3 regions of the Delftia sp. RIT313 genome follow, and region 3 is predicted to be linked to each of the others. Evidence: riboswitches for the same ligand, from Rfam matches in the RefSeq annotation. Region 3 holds a riboswitch; each other region holds the start of a gene.
The links. A riboswitch is a leader RNA that binds a small molecule or an ion and turns the genes downstream of it on or off. The one in region 3 is predicted to bind cobalamin.

Region 1 (5,852 bases), on a different contig from region 3:
GCGCTGCTTCTCGCCGCCGGACAGGCTGGAGAAACGCCGCTCCTCCAGCGCCAGGGCATTCACCTGGGCCAGCGCCTGCCGCATGCAGGCGAGGTCCTCGGCGCTGTCGCGCGCCCAGGGGGACTGGTGGGGGATGCGGCCCATCATCACGGCTTCGCGCACGGTGAAGTCAAAGCTCTGCGGCGCCTCCTGCGCCAGGACCGAGACCTGGGCCGCGAACTCGCGCGCCGTCATGTCCCGGATGTCGCGCTGGTTCAGCAGCACGCAGCCTGCGTCGGGCCGCAACACGCGGTAGAGCATGCGCAGCAGGGTGGATTTGCCGCTGCCGTTGGGGCCGATGAGCCCCACGCATTCGCCGCTGTGCAGGGCGAGGCTGGCCTGGTCCACGATGCGCCGGGCGTCGGCACGCCGGGCATCGGCACTCCAGCACAGGTCCTGGGCTTGCAGCTTCATGGGCCGCGCCCTCCCTGCACCGGCTGGCGCACCAGCATCCAGACGAAGAAGGGTCCGCCGATCAGCGAGGTGATCACGCCCACGGGCAGTTCCATGGGCGCAAAGGCCGTGCGCGCGACAAGATCCACCAGCACCAGCAGCAGGGCGCCGGCAAGGGCGGCCACGGGCAGCACGCGCCGGTGGTCCGTGCCCACCAGCATGCGCGCGGCGTGCGGCACGATCAGCCCCACAAAGCCGATGGCGCCGCTGACCGCCACCATGGTGCCCGTGAGCAGCGACACCGCCAGGAACAGTGCGCGCCGCAGCCGTGCCGTGTCCACGCCCAGCGTGGCGGCGGCCTCGTCACCGGCCAGCAGGGCGTTGAGCGGGCGCGTCTGCAGCCCCAGCCAGAGCATTCCCGCAGCCAGCACGGCGGCGGGAATGCCCAGTTCCTCCCACTGCGTGCCGGCCAGGCTGCCCAGCGTCCAGGTCAGCAGGGCATTGGCCAGGTCACGCTGGCCCGATGACAGGGTGATCAGGCTGGTCACGCCTGCCAGCACATAGCCGATGGCCACACCACCCAGGATCAGCCGCGTGGCATGAATGCGGCCCTGGGAGCGCGCCAGCAGGTAGACGGCGACGGTGGCCGCCAGCGCCCCGGCAAAGGCCCCGGCCGTGAGGGCGTACATGCCGGCCGAGGCCAGCGCACCGAAGGCCAGCACGGCCACGGCGCCCACCGACGCACCAGAGGACACGCCCAGCAGATAGGGATCGGCCAGCGGATTGCGCACCATGGCCTGCATGATGGTGCCCACCACGGCAAGCCCCGCGCCCACCAGGGCCGCCAGCAGCACGCGCGGCATGCGGATCAGCCAAACGATCTGCTGGTGCTGCGGCGTGATGCCCTCCAGTGGCGGCGGCTGCATGCCCAGCACCTGCAGCAGCCGGCTCCAGGCAATGCGCCAGACCGTGCTGGCCGGCATGTCCACGGGCCCCCAGGTGATGGCCAGCGTCATCACCAGCAACAGGGCCGCGAACAGCAGCAGGCACCAGAGGCGGGCGGCGCCAGGGCGCCTGGGCCAGCGAGAATCAGTTGGCCGCATGGCTGGGCGCCGGCATGCGGTCGGGGTGCAGGGCCTGCGCCAGGGCGCGGGTCCGCGCAATGTTGCGCGGGCCGGGCGTGGCCTCGGCATAGGTCATCACGAAGAACCGCTTTTCGCGGATGGCATCGACGCCGGCCAGCTCGGGCTTGGCCAGCAGGAAGTCGATCTTGCCCTGGGCATGGGGCTGGCCGTAGTCGATGATGACGATCCACTGCGGGTTGCGCTGCACCACGTCCTCCCAGTTGCCTGCAGGCCAGTTGCTGGGAATGTCGTCGAAGATGTTGCGCCCGCCCGCTTCCTCGATCATGGCCTGCGGCATGCCGTAGCGGCCCACGGTCACGGGGATGTCCTGGCCGCTGTCGTAGACGAAGACCGAAGGCCGCTGCCGCACGCCCTGCATGCGCTCGCGCAGGTCCTTCAGGTCGCGCTCCAGCCCCTGCGCCAGTTGCTCGGCATGGGCGTCGATGCGGAAGATGCGGCCCAGGTTGCGCAGGTCGGTCAGGCCGTCTTCCAGCGCCACCTGGCTGCGCGGCCCCACGCGGATGCACGATTCGGACAGCACATACGAGGCAATGCCGTGGCGCTGCAGCACCTCGGGCGTGACCTGGCCCTGGCGAAAACCGTAGCTCCAGCCTCCGAAGACGAAGTCGGCCGAGGCGCCCAGGATGGCCTCCAGGTTCATCTCGCGCTCGGCCAGCCGCGGCACGCGGGCCAGCTGGGCCTGGAAGGCCGGGTCGATCTGCTTGGCCTGCGTGATACCGCTGTAGCCCACCAGCCGGTCGCCCAGGCCCAGAAAGAGGAACATCTCGGTGATGTTCACGTCATGGGTCACGGCGCGCAGCGGTGCGCTGGCGTAGGTCACGGGGCTGCCGCAGACATTGACGGTCACGGCCGCCTGCGGTGCGGCAGCCGGTGCCGGCAGTTCACTGGTGGTGCCGGAATCGCTGCGCGAGCAGCCGGCCAGCAGCAGGGTGGCCGCCAGGGCGCCAGCGCACAGGCCGTGGAGACCGTGGAGGCTTTTGGAGCGCGCCATGGCCATCAGAACCGGATATGGGCCGCGATCTCGAAGCGGCGGCCTTGCCCGACCAGGAACTGGCTGCCGTAGCTCGATCCCACATAGACCCTGTCGGCCAGGTTGCGGCCGATCAGGCTCAGGGTGGTGCGCGGGTCCACCTGCCAGCTCAGCGCGGCGTCGGCCACGGTGTAGGCGGGCAGGTTCACGGTATTGGCGTTGTTGCCAAAGCGGTCACCCACGTAGCGCAGGCCCAGCGAGGCTTGCCAGGCGCCCACGCGGTAGTGGCCCCAGAGGTTGGCCGTGGTCTTGGCCACGTTCTGCGGACGGTTGCCTGCGCGGTTGCCGCCAGCCTCGATGAGCTTGTCGAACTGGGCGTCCACATAGGACAGATTGCCCTCCACGCGCAGGGCGGGCGTGGCCTGGAAGGTGGCGGTGACCTCGGCCCCGCGCGAGGACTGGCTGCCGCCCTGGATGGAGATGGCCGGGCGGTCGGGGTCGCGCGTGATGATGTCGTCCTTCTTGATGTCGAACACAGCCAGCGTCCATTCGCCGCGCCCGCCAGCCACTTGCTGCTTGATGCCGATCTCGGCCTGGCGGCCCTTGCTCAGCTTGTAAGCCGTGTTGGCCAGGTTCAGCGACACCAGGCTGTTGACGGGATCGTGTCCCGAGTTGATCTGCCCATAGACATGGGTGTTGCGGGCTAACTCATAGGTCAGGCCCAGGCGCCAGGAGGTGGCGGCCAGCGTCTTGTTGAAATCCGTGCCGCCCACCAGCGAGTGGCTGGCAAAGTCGTAGACATCGCGGCGCAGGCCGGCCATGGCCAGCCAGCGGTTGCTGATGCGCCAGGCATCTTCCAGGTACAGGGCATGCTGGGTCACGCCGGTTTCTGTCTTGGCGGCGGTGAGATCGGGGCTGGCCCAGCTGCCATGCACGGGATCCCAGGCCGAGACCGTGGACGAGCCGCCATAGGGCGAATTGTTGGACAGCCGCAGGTTGATGCGCGCGGCCTCCCAGCCCATGGCGATCTTGTGCGAGCCCCGGTCCACGTTCAGGCCCAGGCGGTTGCCGGTCTGCTCCAGGTCGTGCAGGATTTCCAGGTAGTCGGAGCGGCCCACGGTCCAGGTGGCGGGGTTGAGCGCGTAGGCCTCGATGTTGCGCCAGTGGCGGTCGGACTTCACGTGGTACAGCTCGTTGCGCACCGTCAGCCAGTCATTGGCCTTCCATTGCACCTTGGCGCGCAGGCGCTCGTCGGCATAGCGCAGCACGCTGTCTTCGGCGTTGTAGTTGCGGTCGCGCAGCGACTCCACCACCTTGCCGTCCAGGCCCGGCGTGCCCCAGTAGCGGCTGGGCTTTTGCACGCTGCGGTCGGCAATCAGGTCGATCTGCAGGTCGCTCGTGGGCTCCAAGCGCAGCGTGCTCATGAACTTGCCGTTGCGCGACTGGTCCAGATCGCGCTCGCCCGCGCTGCGCGCGGTGTAGCTGTCGATGCGGTAGCTGGCATAGGCGCCCAGGGCGCCGGTCACGCCCAGGCCCAGGCGCAGCGTGTCGTCCGTGCCCGCACCCACCAGCACCTCGGCCGAGCTGGTGCGGCTGGGCTGCTTGCGGATGGCGTTGACCGTGGCGCCCATGGTGCCGCTGCCATACATCAGCGAGGCCGGTCCACGCAGCACGTCGATGCGCTCGTAGCCCCAGCTGTCACCCGGATAGGCCGTGGTGCCGGCGGCCACGCCCAGCACCATGCCGTCTTCGGCCACGCCCACGGAATTGACACCCGCAAAGCCGCGGCTGCTGAAGGACAGGCCGCCGTTGCCCGGCGTGCTGCTGGAGGTCAGGCCCACGGTGCGCGTGACGGCGTCCACCAGGGCGTAGTCGCCGCGCTCCTGCATCTGCTCGGCAGAGACGCCGTCCACGCTGGCCGGCACTTCCTGGTTGGAGACGCCGGTATGGCTGGCAGAGCGCGCAGGCTGGGCCAGTTGCTGGCCGATGCGTTCGGCCTGGCCGGTGACCTGGACCTCGGGCAGGGCGGTTGATGGGGGCGTTGGCGTGGGCGTGGGCGTTTGGGTTTGAGCCTGCGCCGGCAGGCAGATGAAGGCGCAGGCCAGGGCCAGCGGGCTCAGCCGCACGGAAAGGGACTGGGCAGCGCGAGCGCTGGAAACCCTGGAAAAGGAAGAATGCATTTCGAACATCGGTCTTCGACCGTCTGATGCGAAAGCAAGGCACTGCCACCTCTCCAGCCAGCGTGGGAGGAAAGGGCGCAGGACGTTGCCATCCGCACCCCGCAGACAGTCAAGAAAACGCCTGCACAGCAGGCGCGAAACGCAGCAGGCCGGTCTCCGGGCTCACAAGCGGCGCAAGGACATGCCTTCCGCCCAGCGCCCCGTCTTCCCAATCCACCCGCGAAAAGCTGCATGTTGCAGACCACGCCATGAACCAGTGACAGCCTGTCATCGCCCCTCCGCAGGGTTGCGGAGACTGGCGGGACAGGCATGGAGCGCCTTGACTTGTTTACCGTTGCGGGGGCAGCCAAGGCCTGTGCCGGCAGCGCAAAAAGCATTTGCTGGCAGTCACCTTGTTCCCGTTTCATCCCCATGGCTGGCATGCGGACACCTGTTGCACGGATGCCTTTGCAGGCGCGGCATTATAGCCAGCGGTCTGTTTTCATAGCCTTTGGCGCCTGGGGCACGTCGTGCAAAAGCAGCTCCAGACCCAGCCACTCGCCACGGTGAACGCGGCTGATGGCATGCCGCAGATGCACGCGGTAAAAGCCCGCCGCACCGCGCACCGGGCGCGGCCCCGTGGCGATGATGGCCGCATCCCCCAGGCCCAGCGGCAGCACCATGGGGCGCGATTGCATGCGCGGGCGCTGCTCGGTCATCACGAATTCGCCGCCCTCGAAATCCTGGCCCGGCCGGGACAGCAGCAGCACCAGCTGCAGCGGAAACACCGCCGCACCTTCGCTGTATGAACGCAGAGGGGCATGGCCCGCTTGCGGCACGCGCAGCAGATGTGGCTGTGGCTGCGTTTGGCCTGCTTGTCGGCCCGGACGCATGAAATCCTCGAAGCAGCCTGGCAACTCAGGCTGCAAGCCCATGTGTTCGCGCCAGCGGTTGGCCAGGGCCAGCAGATGCCCGTACAGCACCGGGCGCCATGCCTGCACGCAGGGCGGCAGGCCAGACGCGGCTGCCGCCTCGCGGGCCACGGCGCGGCTTTCATCCGCAGTCAGCAGCTGCGGCAGCAGGGCATGGCCTTCGGCATCGAGCTCAGCGGCAATCCGCGCCCAATCCAGGCGGGCGAAGCGATCC
Region 2 (5,852 bases), on a different contig from region 3:
CATGCCCTGGAAGCCCTGGAACATCGTCAGGTCCACATTCATGCACAGGGCGGCGATGTAGCGGCCCTCGGAGTCGCGGATGCCGATGGACGTGCTCTTGGCCTGGCGGCCATCGGCGAACTGGTTGGGGTAGTTGGCGATGACCTGCTCGTAGCCGGGGTCGAGGATGCGGGCCAGGCCCAGCTCCGTCGCGCCCTGGCCCACTTCGCGGCCCGACAGGTTGTTGTGGATGGCCAGCACCGCGTGGGACGGGTCGAGCAGGTCATGCACCACCACCTCGCAGAACGGGGCAAAGGTCTGGCCCAGGCCTTCGGCGATCTGGGCCAGCTGCTCCAGAAGCTGGCGCTGTTCAGGGGTTCGTTGGGTCATATTGGACATTTTGTTTTGAATTGGACAAAATGTCAAAATCCAGACGACTTCTCTGCGCTTCCACCATGTTCGACACCCTTGTAGACCTGCTGCAATCCCAGGGCGCGCGTTTTCGCGTGCTGGAACATCCGGCCGAAGGCCGCTCTGACCTCGTCGCCGAAATCCGTGGCACCGCCCCCGGCCAGGGCGCCAAGGCCATGCTCTGCAAGAGCCGCGAAGCGGCCGGTGCGGGCGATCCCCAGCTGTTCCTCGCCGTGCTGCCCGGCGACCGCAAGCTGGACTTCAAGCGCCTGGCCCAGGCCGTGGGCGTGCGCAAGGCCACGCTGGCCTCGCCCGAGGAGGCCCAGGCCGCCACGGGCTGCGTGATGGGATCGGTGCCGCCGTTCTCCTTCAACCCGCAGGTGCGCCTGGTGGTGGACCCGGCCCTGGTAGAGCGCTTTGGCGAGATCGCCTTCAACGCGGGCCGGCTGGACCGCTCCATCGTGCTGGACTCGGCCGACTATGTGCGCATTGCCCGGCCCGCGCTGCACAGCCTGAGCGGGGAGGGCGCCGATTGACCCGGGGGCCGGGCGGTGCCCACAATCGCAGCAACGCCCGCACACCCTCTCCTGACCATGTCCACCCCTGCGAAGCAGCACCCTGACCGGCCCGATGCGGCCGGCTTTGTGCGTGCGGCGCTGGCTGCTGCCCTGGCCCAGGTGCAGTCGCATCTGGCGGTTTTGGAGGGCGGTGGCAGCGATGCCGAGACCATTCACCAGCTGCGCGTGGCCCTGCGGCGCCTGCGCACCGTGCTGCGTGAGTGCACAGGGCTGGCGCCCGGCATGCGCGCCGAATGGGATGACCCCCTGGCCCAGGCCTTTGCGCAACTGGGCACGCTGCGCGATGCCGATACGCTGGCCGATGTGGTGCGCCCGCTGCTGCAGGCAGCCCATGCGCCCCTGTGCGAGTGGCAGGCGCCGCAGGCCGTGCAGGCGGATGCAGCCGCTGCCGTGCGCGAGCCGCCGTTCCTGCACGCGCTGGCCGAGATCCAGGCGCTGGCGCAGGCGCCGCAGGCAGAGCCATCGGCCCGTTTTGCCCACCTGTCCGCCGCAGGCACGCGCAAGTACCTGGCACGGCGGCTGGCGCGCCTGCACCGCCAGGTGCTGCGCGACGGCCGGCACTTCGACCGCTTGCCGCTGGCGCAGCAGCACCGTGTGCGCAAGCGGCTCAAGCGCCTGCGCTACCTGGCGGACTTTGCGCGGGAATTCGCGCCCGGAATGTGGCCCGGCAAAAAGGGCCGGCGCTTTGCCGAGGCGCTGGTGCCCGCCCAGGACGCGCTGGGCCTGCACAACGACATGGCCGTGGCGGCGGAGCATTTTCGTGACGAGGCCGGCACGGATCCGCGCGCCTGGTTCGCGGCCGGCTACCTGCAGGCCCGCCTGGCCACCAGCGCGCGCAGCAGCCGTCGCGCGCTGCGGGCGCTGGCCCGGGTGCCGGGCTTCTGGGCTGGGCGATAATCCGCCGCTGGCGCACCGCCGCAGCCCCTGGGCCGTGGCGGTGCGCTGTTGCTGAAGGTGCCCCATGCCGTTCACCGGCCAGGGGTTCAACGGGAAGCAGGTGCGCGATGCCATCGAGGTGGCCGCTCGCAATGCCTGCGCTGCCCCCGCAACGGTCAGCGGAATACAACTCCCCACGCGGACGCGCCCCAAACCACGCGCCGCAAGCCACTGTGTCCTTCTCGGACATGGGAAGGCGGGGATGCCTGCCGCAGCGCGCCCACCCTGCGCGCCGCAGCGTTCCGCAAGCCCGGATACCGGCCTTCTGCATTGCTTTCGGACGCCGCGGGAGTGCGCCTGTCCGGTCCGGCCCCAGCCTGCGCTGCCGTGGCCGGCTCCGGCGTGCGCGCTGTGCGGCGTGGTTCAGACGATAGGCCCCGCGGGTGAGTGGGGCAGTTGGGTTCAACGCATGCGCTTCGCTTCTTCGGCCGCCGATTCCTCCGGCCTTCTCTCTGTTCTCCCTCTTGTCTCCAGCCTGCGGCCCGTAGCGGCCGCCGTCCTGTTGGCCAGCTGCGCTGCAGCGGCCGGCGCCGCGCAGGAGCCGGCTTCCGGGCGATCCACGGACTCCGCCGACGATGCGCTGGACGCCGTCTTCGTGACCGCCACCGCGCGGCCCGAGGCGCGCAGCCGCATCGCGGGCACCACGCAGACCATCGACCGCGAGGCCATAGAGCGCTCCAGCGCGCGCTCGGTCACCGACCTGCTGGCCGAGAACGCCGTGGGCTTTCTCAGCGAATGGACGGCTGCCCAGACCTCGATGAACCTGCGCGGCGCCTCCACCGACGGCCAGGGGCGCGACTTCCGCAGCCAGGTGCTGGTGCTGGTCAACGGCCGGCGCGCGGGCACGGCCAACCTGTCCAAGCTCAGCCCCTCGGATGTGGAGCGCATCGAGATCGTGCGCGGCCCGTCCTCGGTGATCTACGGCAGCCAGGCCATGGGCGGGGTGGTCAACATCATCATGAAGACGGGAGCTACCGCACCCGGCACGCGCGCCCAGGTCCAGGCCGGTTCATGGGACCTGTGGCGCACCGATGCGCAGACGGCCGGCGCCAATGACCGCTTCGACTGGTACTTCGGCGTGAGCGCAGGCGGGCGCGGCGACTACGAGTCGGGCGATGGCGGCACGCGCATGGAGAACACGGGCTGGAAGCGGCGCGGCGCCAGCGGCGCCCTGGGCTGGCAGCTGCACGAGCTGCACCGCGTGGAGCTGCAGCTGCGCACGGACGGCATCTACAACGCGGGCTTTCGCGGATCGGGCGCCAACATCTACAGCCGCGACAACCGCAGCAACCGCTCGCTGGACCTGACCTACGAGGGCGCACTGCCCGGCCAGCGCCTGAGCTGGACGACCCACCTCTACAGCCTGGTCGATACCGATGAGTTCAACTGGGCATCGCCCGTGATCCGCTCGGGCAACAGTGCCGTGCCCGGCACGGCGCGCGACTACAACCACCGCCAACTGGACGCCACGGGCCTGCGCTTTCAGCCGCGCCTGCGTGTCAGCCAGACCAATGACCTGCTGATGGGCTTTGACTGGGAGCGCAGCAAGCTGCGCTCCGACCGCCTGCGCGTGGCCATGCCGGGCGGCCCGGCGGGCCAGGTTGCGCCCTACGACAACAACCAGACCGAGCAGGTGCATGCGCTGTACTTCGAGGACGCGCAGACCCTGTTCGACGATCGCCTCACGCTGCGTGCCGGCCTGCGCAAGACCTGGGGCACGACGCGTTTCGACGATACGCCCAACCTCGCCCTGGCCCAGGCCAGCACGCGCGACTATGACAACCACACCTGGTCGGCCGGCGCCACCTGGAAGGCCACGGACCGGCTCACGCTGCGCGCTGCGGCCTCCACGGGGTTCCGCGCGCCCACGGCCACGGAGCTGGCCTCGGACTTCACGGCCGTCGGCGGTGGCCGCACCTTCGGCAACCCCAACCTCAAGCCCGAGACCAGCCGCCAGATCGAGGTTGGCGCCGCGCTGCAGCAGCCCGGCTGGCGCGTGGATGCGGCCCTGTTCCAGAACACCATCAGCGACCGCATCATCACCGTCTCGCGCGGGGCCACGACCAACACCTCGGACTACGCCAACAACGCGGCCGACATCGTGGCGCGCGGCCTGGAAATGCAGGCCGACATGGACCTGGCGCGGGCGCTGAACCTGACGGGCCACCAGCTCAAGGCCTGGGCTGGCGGCTACTACCACTTCAGCATGCGCGACAAGGGATCGCCAGCGTCGGCCAATACGGACAAGGTGCAGCGCATGTACCGCTACGAGGCCTCGGCCGGCGTGCGCTACGGGCGCGGCAGCGGGCGCCTGCAGGGCGACTGGAGCCTGCAGCTGTCCACGCTGCTGCGCGGTCCCATGTGGTACGACACGGAAGAGGCGCTGCTCATCCCGCAGGGCGAGCCCAGCAGCACCTTCATCCACCGCAAGGGCGCCTTCACCATCTGGAACCTGCGTGCCGACTACCGCGTGTCGCGCGGCGTCAAGCTGTTCGCAGCCGTCAACAACCTGTTCGACCTGAACCGCCATCCCATCTTCATCGCGCTGGACCGCGCGCCCTGCATCGCCAACCCGGCGTACCAGAACGGCGGCTGCGGAACGTCGATGGCGGGCCGCGAACTCATGGTCGGCCTCCAGGCGGAGTTTTGAGGACCACGGCATGAGGCAATCCAGCACCACGCGCCGCCAGTTGCTGCGCCAGGGCGCGGCGGCGGCCCTGGGCTGCGGCCTGCCCGCGGCCTGGGCCGACACCGTCGCTGCAGGCGGTCCGGTGGTGCTGCAGGATGCGCTGGGCCGGCGCGTGGAGATTGCCGCGCCGCCGCAGCGCATCGTCTCCATCTTTGCCTCCAACACCGAGCTGGTGGCCGCGCTGGGCCTGCTGGACCGCGTGGTGGGCGTGGAGGATTTCACGCGCTTTCCACCGGGCGTGGAGCGCATTCCCAAGGTGGGCGGGCGGCTGGGGTTCTCGGTGGACGCCGTGGTGGCGCGCCAGCCGGACCTGGTCATCGTCACGCCTGCGCGCCAGGCGGCGCACCAGCTGGTCGATCCCATGGAGCGCATCGGCGTGCCGGTGATGGTGCTGCTCAGCCGCTCGCTGGCCGAGGTGATGGACAACCTGCGCCTGGTGGCCCGCGCCACGGGCGTGCAGGCGCGCGGCCAGGCGCTGGCCCTGGCGCAGGAAGCGCGGCTGCTGCGCGTGGACCGGCTGGTGGCCGGCCAGCCCCGGCCGCGCGCGCTCATGGTCACGGGCCGGCTGGGCAACGGCATGCTGCTGGCGGCCCGGCCGGGCACCTATACGGGAGAGGCCATGGTGCGCGCGGGCGCTGCGTTCGCGCTGGACGGCCTGGGCACCGTGCCCCAGGTCTCGCCCGAGGCCGTGCTGGCCGCCGACCCCGACGTGCTGCTGTTCGCAGGCACGCAGGAGGCCATGCAGGACCTGATCGGCCAGCGCGGCTGGCGCGACCTGCGTGCCGTGCGCGGCGGCCGGGCCACCACGGTGGCGCGTGCCGAGTTCCTGATTCCCGGGCCGCGCACCTTCGGCGGCGTGGAAAAACTCTCGCGCTGGCTGCACCCTGTGGCCTGGGCCGGGGAGGCCGCATGAATTCCCTTTCACATCCACCTGCGTGGCGCCCCTGGGCCGGTGCGGTCCTGCTGCTGCTGGCCAGCTTGCTGATCGCCGCCTGCGCGGGCCACCAGTGGGCCAGCCCGGCCGACCTGCTGGCCGCGCTGGGCGGCGAAGACAGCCTGCGCAGCCGGCTGCTGCTGCAGTGGCGCGTGCCGCGCGTGCTGGCAGCCGCCCTGGTGGGCGCGCTGCTGGGCCTGTCGGGCGCCATCTTCCAGGGCGTGTTCCGCAATCCGCTGGCCGAGCCCTATCTGCTGGGCGCCTCGGGCGGCGCGGCGCTGGGGGCGACTGTCGCCTTGCTGGTTCCCATGCATCTATTGTTCGG
Region 3 (5,852 bases):
GCCAATGTGTTCAAGGATTTGTTTGCCGGGCTGCGCGACATCGTGGGCGGGCGGTCGGCCACCTATGAGCGCGAGTTGCAGCGGGCGCGCGAGATTGCGCTCAAGGAGCTGGAGGAACGCGCCCAGGAACTGGGCGCGAATGCCGTGGTGGGGGTGGACCTGGATTACGAAGTGCTGGGCCAGGGCAATGGCATGTTGATGGTGTCTGCCAGCGGCACGGCCGTGGTGCTGGAGTAGGCGAGGCCATCGGCCAAGCAGACCAAGCGGGTCAATCAGACCAGAGAAGTCAACGCGGCGCTGTGCCCGGCATCTGCAGGCAGCGGGCCAGCGCCCGCGCCGCCTCGCCCAGGCGCGGGCCGGGGCGGGAGACCACGTCCGTCTCGACCAGGTCCAGCGCGCAGATGCGGCCGGAGCGCACGGCTGGCATGCGGCTCCAGCCGGGGCGGGCGGCAAAGCTGGCTGATGGCGTCTGCGGCGTGTGGATGATGAGTTCGGGCTGCTGGCGCAGCACGTATTCGGGCGTGATGCGGGGGAAGGGACCCAGGTTCTGCGGCAGCACATTGCGCGCGCCCAGGCGCTGCAGCAGCTGGCCTATGAAGGAGTCCGGCCCCGCCGCATAAGGCGTGGCGTCCACCTCGAAATACACCTTCTGCCCGGCGGGCGCTTGCGCAGCCAGCGCCTTGGCCTGCTGGTCCACCTCGGCCTGCATGCGCGCCAGCAGGGCGTTGGCGCGCTGCACCTGCAGCAGCTGGTCGAGCTTGTGCAGTACCTGCTCCAGCTGCGCCATGTCGTTGGCGTCCAGCGCCAGCACGGGAATGCCGAAGCGCTCCAGCTGTGCGATGACGGGTGCGGAATACGCCATCAGCACCACGTCGGGCCTGAGCCGCACGGTGGCCTCGACCAGCGGGGCAAAGGTGTGGCCCAGCTTGGGCAGGGCGGCCACGCGGGCCGGGTGGTTGGAGAACTCGTCCACGCCCACGATGCGCTCGCAGGCGTCCAGCGCGCACAGCGATTCGGTCAGCGAGGGCAGCAGCGAGACGATGCGCTGCGGCACGCGCTCCAGGCGCACCTGGCGCCCGCGCATGTCGGTAATGGTGTAGGGAGTGGCTGTGCTTGTGCTGCCTTGGCTCGCGTCTCCCGTCTTTTGCGCATGGGCGTTGCTGGCGCCGCCCGCGCAGGCCAGCGCGGCGATCAGCAGCAGAAGGCGGGGCAGGCGCACAAGCAGGTGCATGGCGGTCAGGGCAGGGGAGTCCAGCGCACGCTGACGAACACGGTGCGGCCTGCGTTGGCGTAGCCGCGCGTGGGGGCGTAGTCGCGGTCGGCGATGTTGTTGACGCGGGCCAGCAGCGTCCATTGCCTGGTCAGCTGGCGCTGGGCGTAGAGGTTGACCACGCCGTAACCGCCCAGTTGCAGGGTGTTCGCCTCGTCTGCGTAGCGGCCGCTGTACAGCTGCGCTTCGCCGCCCAGCGTCCAGCCGGCCGCCTGGGTGTCGGCGTTGAGCTTGAGCATGCGCTTGGAGCGGTAGGGCAGCAGCTTGCCGGTCTCCAGGTTCTCGGGGTTCATGAAGTCCAGCGAGGCGCCCAGGTTGGCGCTGCCCAGGCGCGTGCTGCCCGACAGCGTCAGGCCGGTGATCTCCGCGCTCTGCCAGTTGCGGTAGCAGTTGCAGGGAAGGGCGCTGTTCCAGTCGTAGGTGATGAGGTTCTTGAACTTGTTGCGGTAGACCACGGTCGAGAGGCGGTTGGCACCGGCCGCATAGTGCAGGCCCGTTTCCACGTTGGTGCTGCTTTCGGGCTTGAGGTCGGCCGCCGCCTGGCCCGTGAAGCGTTCGTACAGCGTGGGCGTGCGGAAGGCCGTGCCGGCCGATGCCACCCAGCGCCAGCGCTCGTCGATCTGCAGGCCGTAGCCCAGGCCGCCCGTGGTCTTGTTCTGCTGGTCGCGCACCTGGTCGTGGCGCAGGTTGGCGTCGAACTGGTGGCGCCCCTCCGTCAGGCGCCAGCCGGCCGACAGGGAGTTCTGCACGCGCCGGCTGTCGGTGTTCTGCGTCCAGGCGTATTGCGTGTCCAGCCTGTCCTCGCGGCGTTCCAGGTCGATGTTGAAACGGTGCTGGCCCAGCGTGAACAGGTTCTGCAGCAGGTAGTTGGTGGAGCGGCCCTTGGCGCTTTCCGACGACTGGGTGTGGCGGTCGCTTTGGCTGTCGGTATGGGAGACCTGGACCACGCTTTTGTACATGGCGTTCCAGCCTGCCTGCCAGCGCAGGCTGCCGGTGGTGTTCTTGACCACGTCGTAGTCGTCGAAAGGCGGCGGGCTCTGGTCGTAGTGGGTGCGCAGGCGGCTGTGCAGCAGGCTGGCGTCGATCTGGTGGATGCCCGTTTTGTAGCCCGCGTTCAGGCCCAGCGAGGTGTTGCTGTAGCCATCCTTGTCCGGGTTGGGCGAGAAGGTGTTGCCGGGGTAGACGTCGAAGCCGTCGCTGCGCTCGTCCGCCAGGTTCAGCCCGTAGGTGAAGCCGTTGGCTCCGCCCTGAAATCCCGTGGCCAGCTTGCTGGTGCCCTGGTTGCCTATGCCCGCCTCGGCATAGGCGCGGGTCTGGCCGTCCGCCCGCTTGGTGAAGATCTGGATTACGCCGCCCATGGCGTCTGAGCCATAGATGGCGGCGGCCGGGCCGCGCAGCACCTCGATGCGCTCGATCTGCGCCAGCGGCAGGGTGGACCAGACCGCGCCGCCCTGCAGCTCCTGCGAGCTGTAGCGCACGCCGTCGATGAACACGGCAGTGTGCTGGTTGCTGGTGCCGCGCAGGTAGACCGAGGTGACCTGGCCCGGCCCGCCATTGCGGTTGATCTGCACGCCCGGCACCTGCACCAGCAGGTCGGCCACGCCCGTGGCGCCGCTGCGGGCAATGGTCTCGGCGTCGATCACGGTCATGTCGGCCGTGACGGTGCGCAGGGACTGTTCGCTGCGCGAGGCGGTGACGACCACCGTATCGAGCTGGGAGGTCTGTGCGCGCTGCGCCTGTTGTGCCTGTTGTACCTGTGCTTGGGCCTGGCAGGCCAGCAGCGAGGCCGCAGCCAGGGCGGACAACGTGCGCAGTACGGGGAACGCCGAGGGCGAGCGAAGAGCGGCGCCAGGGGCGCGCGCGAGGGCGAGGGTGTGCATGGATGCGAGCCAGTTGCGCGCCAGCGACCCCGCCGGCACGGAAACCACAAAGACCGGCTGCGCTGCATGCGCGGCCGGCCGCCTGTTGGCCGGTATCCAGACTGGTGACGCACTCGCCAAGGCCTTCCCGGGCTGTACGCCCAGTGGCACGGGTTTGGCGGGGGCCGGTGCAATGCACGCGGCGTTTCACTCACTGTTGCGGGGGCAGTACATGCGGGCGGCTTTATCTGGCCGCCCCATGTTTCCCGTTTAACCGCAGCCCCTGGGGCTGCTGGCACCAACGGCGGCGATTGTACGGCGGGGCGTTCAGTACCGATGTAAAGCTTGCTTGACATACCCGCCGGTGGCATCGCACAATGTCAAGCATCCTTTACACATTGCGAGAGACTTCCATGAATCAAACAACGGTCACCAACCGCCGCTACCAGAAGGAACTTGGATTTGCGCTGCTGCTCTACATGGCGCTGCTTGTGGGGGCGCTTTTGCTCAGCGCCGACATGCAGGCCGGGGCCCTGCGCACAGCGCTGCTGCTGAGCCCCATGCTGGCGTTTGCGCTGGCCGTGCGGGCCATCGTGCGCCTGGTGCGCGATACCGACGAGTTCCTGCGCAAGTCCATGCTGGAGCAGCTGGCGATTGCGGCGGCGGGCACGGCCGGCATCACCTTCACCTACGGATTCCTGGAAATGGCAGGTTTTCCCAAGCTCAGCATGTTCATGGTATGGCCCTTGATGGGTGCGCTCTGGGTGGCTGCCTCGGTGGCCCACTGGCTGCGCAGCCGATGAGCTGTTCCGCCAAAGTGCCCCTCCCATGAAAAACACCATCCGTGAACTGCGCGCCGAGCGCGGCTGGAGCCAGGCCGCGCTGGCGGACCTGCTGGGCGTGTCGCGCCAGACCGTGAATGCGATCGAGACGGGCCGCTACGACCCCAGCCTGCCGCTGGCATTCGCCATTGCCCGGGTGTTCGAGACCCGGATCGAAGCGATCTTCCAGGAGGGTTGAGCGCAGCGCTCAGGCCACGATCATGACCAGCAGCACCAGGCCCAGCAGGGCCAGGTAGGCCTTGGCATGCAGGGCATCGGGAATGCGGCCGATCAGCGGTGCCGCCAGCCTGATGCCCGTCCACGATCCGGCCGTCAGCAGCGCAAAGGCCTGCAGGTCCACATAGCCCACATGCCAGAGGCCCAGCCCCGCGCCCTGCGATGCCAGCATGTAGGCAGCGGTGCCCGCCACGGCCATGGGCAGAGACAGGGGGCTGGCCATGGCCGTGGCGGCCGCCATGCTGGCGCCGCGCCGGCGCATCAGCGGCACGGTCATCACGCTGCCGCCCACGCCCAGGAAGGCTGCAATCGCGCCAATCGCCAGGCCTGCGATGGCGGCGGGCCTGCGGCCCATGGGCTGCAATTGGGCGGTGGTGCCGTGCACGAAGCCCGGGCGCAGCAGCGCGTCGGCAATGGTCAGCGCAAGGTAGGCAATGAAAGCCCAGCGCACCCAGTCGCCGTTGAGCCAGGTGGCGGCCGCCGCGCCCGCCACGGCGCCGGCCGCGATGAAGCCAGCCAGCGGCCGCACCTGCTCCCACGGCAGGGCGCCCGCGCGGTGCTGGCGCAGCGTGGCCATGGAGGCGCCAAAAATCATCACGCAGGTGGAGGTGGCCACGGCAATGTGCATGGCAGCCTGGCCAATGGCGGAGTCCGCGCCGTGGATGGAGGTCAGCAGCGCATAAAGCAGCGGAACGGCCACGAAGCCGCCGCCAAAGCCGAAGAGCACGGTGGTCACGCCGGCAAGCACACCGAAAGCCAGCAGCAGGAGAGGAAACACAGACAGTCCTTTGGAAAAAACGAGCAAGGACTGAACCTTAGGATGCTGCGGTTTGGCCTGCTTTCGCGGATGGGTCAATAATCCTCGAATTCCTGCCAAAGCCTGTTGGCTGTTTTCCGGACATTCCCATGCTCAACATCCCGCTGCATTCCGTGGACGCCGTGGCGCGCGATGTGCTGGCCATCGGCACCGACTACACGCCTGGCACGCTGCTGCCCACGCACAGCCACCGGCGTGCCCAGTTTCTCTACGGGATGAGCGGGCTGATGGAAGTGGAAACCGACGACGGCGCCTGGACCATCCCGCCCTACAGCGGCGTGTGGATTCCGGCCAGCAAGCCGCACAGCGTGCGCATGCAGGGCGTGAGCACGCGCAGCCTGTACATCGAACCGGCTGCTGCGCCCCGCCCGGGTGTGCACTGCGAGGCCCTGGTCGTCACCCCGCTACTGCACCAGCTGCTGCTGTCCTGCGCCGACCTGCCGGCGCTGTACGACGAAGCAGGCCGCGACGGCGCCCTGGTCACGCTGGTGCTGCATGAGCTGGCCTCGGCCCGCAGCCTGCCGCTGTTCGCGCCCATTCCCCGCGATGAAAAGCTGGCCGCCCTGTGCAAGCAGTTCCTGGCCCAGCCCAGCATCCGCGCCACGCCGCAGGACTGGGCGCAGACGCTGAACAAGAGCCTGCGCACCTTCAGCCGGTTTTTCCAGCAGCACACAGGCATGGCCTTTGGCGCCTGGCGCCAGCAGGCCTGCCTGCTGGCGGCGGTGTCCCGGCTGTCTGCGGGCGCATCGGTCACGCAGGTGGCGCTGGACCTCGGCTATGACAGCCCCAGCGCGTTTTCCACCATGTTCCGCAAGGCGCTGGGCCGGGTGCCTTCGGAGCTGGTGAGC

Region 1: it holds a riboswitch for cobalamin, as region 3 does, so the genes downstream of both, BW39_RS13930 (TonB-dependent receptor) here and BW39_RS12045 (TonB-dependent receptor domain-containing protein) in region 3, are expected to answer to the same signal.
Region 2: it holds a riboswitch for cobalamin, as region 3 does, so the genes downstream of both, BW39_RS20350 (TonB-dependent receptor) here and BW39_RS12045 (TonB-dependent receptor domain-containing protein) in region 3, are expected to answer to the same signal.

What each region holds. Positions count from the first base shown of each region.
Region 1 covers NZ_JFYT01000047.1:18,594-24,445, forward strand. The annotation lists gene BW39_RS13915 (ABC transporter ATP-binding protein) at 1-453, opposite strand, end outside; gene BW39_RS13920 (FecCD family ABC transporter permease) at 450-1,535, opposite strand; gene BW39_RS13925 (ABC transporter substrate-binding protein) at 1,522-2,574, opposite strand; gene BW39_RS13930 (TonB-dependent receptor) at 2,574-4,736, opposite strand; cobalamin riboswitch at 4,858-5,176, opposite strand; gene BW39_RS13935 (2OG-Fe(II) oxygenase) at 5,189-5,852, opposite strand, start outside.
Region 2 covers NZ_JFYT01000067.1:20,069-25,920, forward strand. The annotation lists gene BW39_RS20335 (helix-turn-helix transcriptional regulator) at 1-369, opposite strand, end outside; gene BW39_RS20340 (YbaK/prolyl-tRNA synthetase associated domain-containing protein) at 435-926, shown strand; gene BW39_RS20345 (CHAD domain-containing protein) at 984-1,865, shown strand; cobalamin riboswitch at 1,904-2,184, shown strand; gene BW39_RS20350 (TonB-dependent receptor) at 2,314-4,554, shown strand; gene BW39_RS20355 (ABC transporter substrate-binding protein) at 4,565-5,506, shown strand; gene BW39_RS20360 (FecCD family ABC transporter permease) at 5,503-5,852, shown strand, end outside.
Region 3 covers NZ_JFYT01000044.1:19,161-25,012, forward strand. The annotation lists gene BW39_RS12035 (heavy metal-binding domain-containing protein) at 1-237, shown strand, start outside; gene BW39_RS12040 (ABC transporter substrate-binding protein) at 287-1,231, opposite strand; gene BW39_RS12045 (TonB-dependent receptor domain-containing protein) at 1,237-3,150, opposite strand; cobalamin riboswitch at 3,221-3,446, opposite strand; gene BW39_RS12055 (hypothetical protein) at 3,543-3,932, shown strand; gene BW39_RS12060 (helix-turn-helix transcriptional regulator) at 3,958-4,149, shown strand; gene BW39_RS12065 (sulfite exporter TauE/SafE family protein) at 4,159-4,965, opposite strand; gene BW39_RS12070 (AraC family transcriptional regulator) at 5,094-5,852, shown strand, end outside.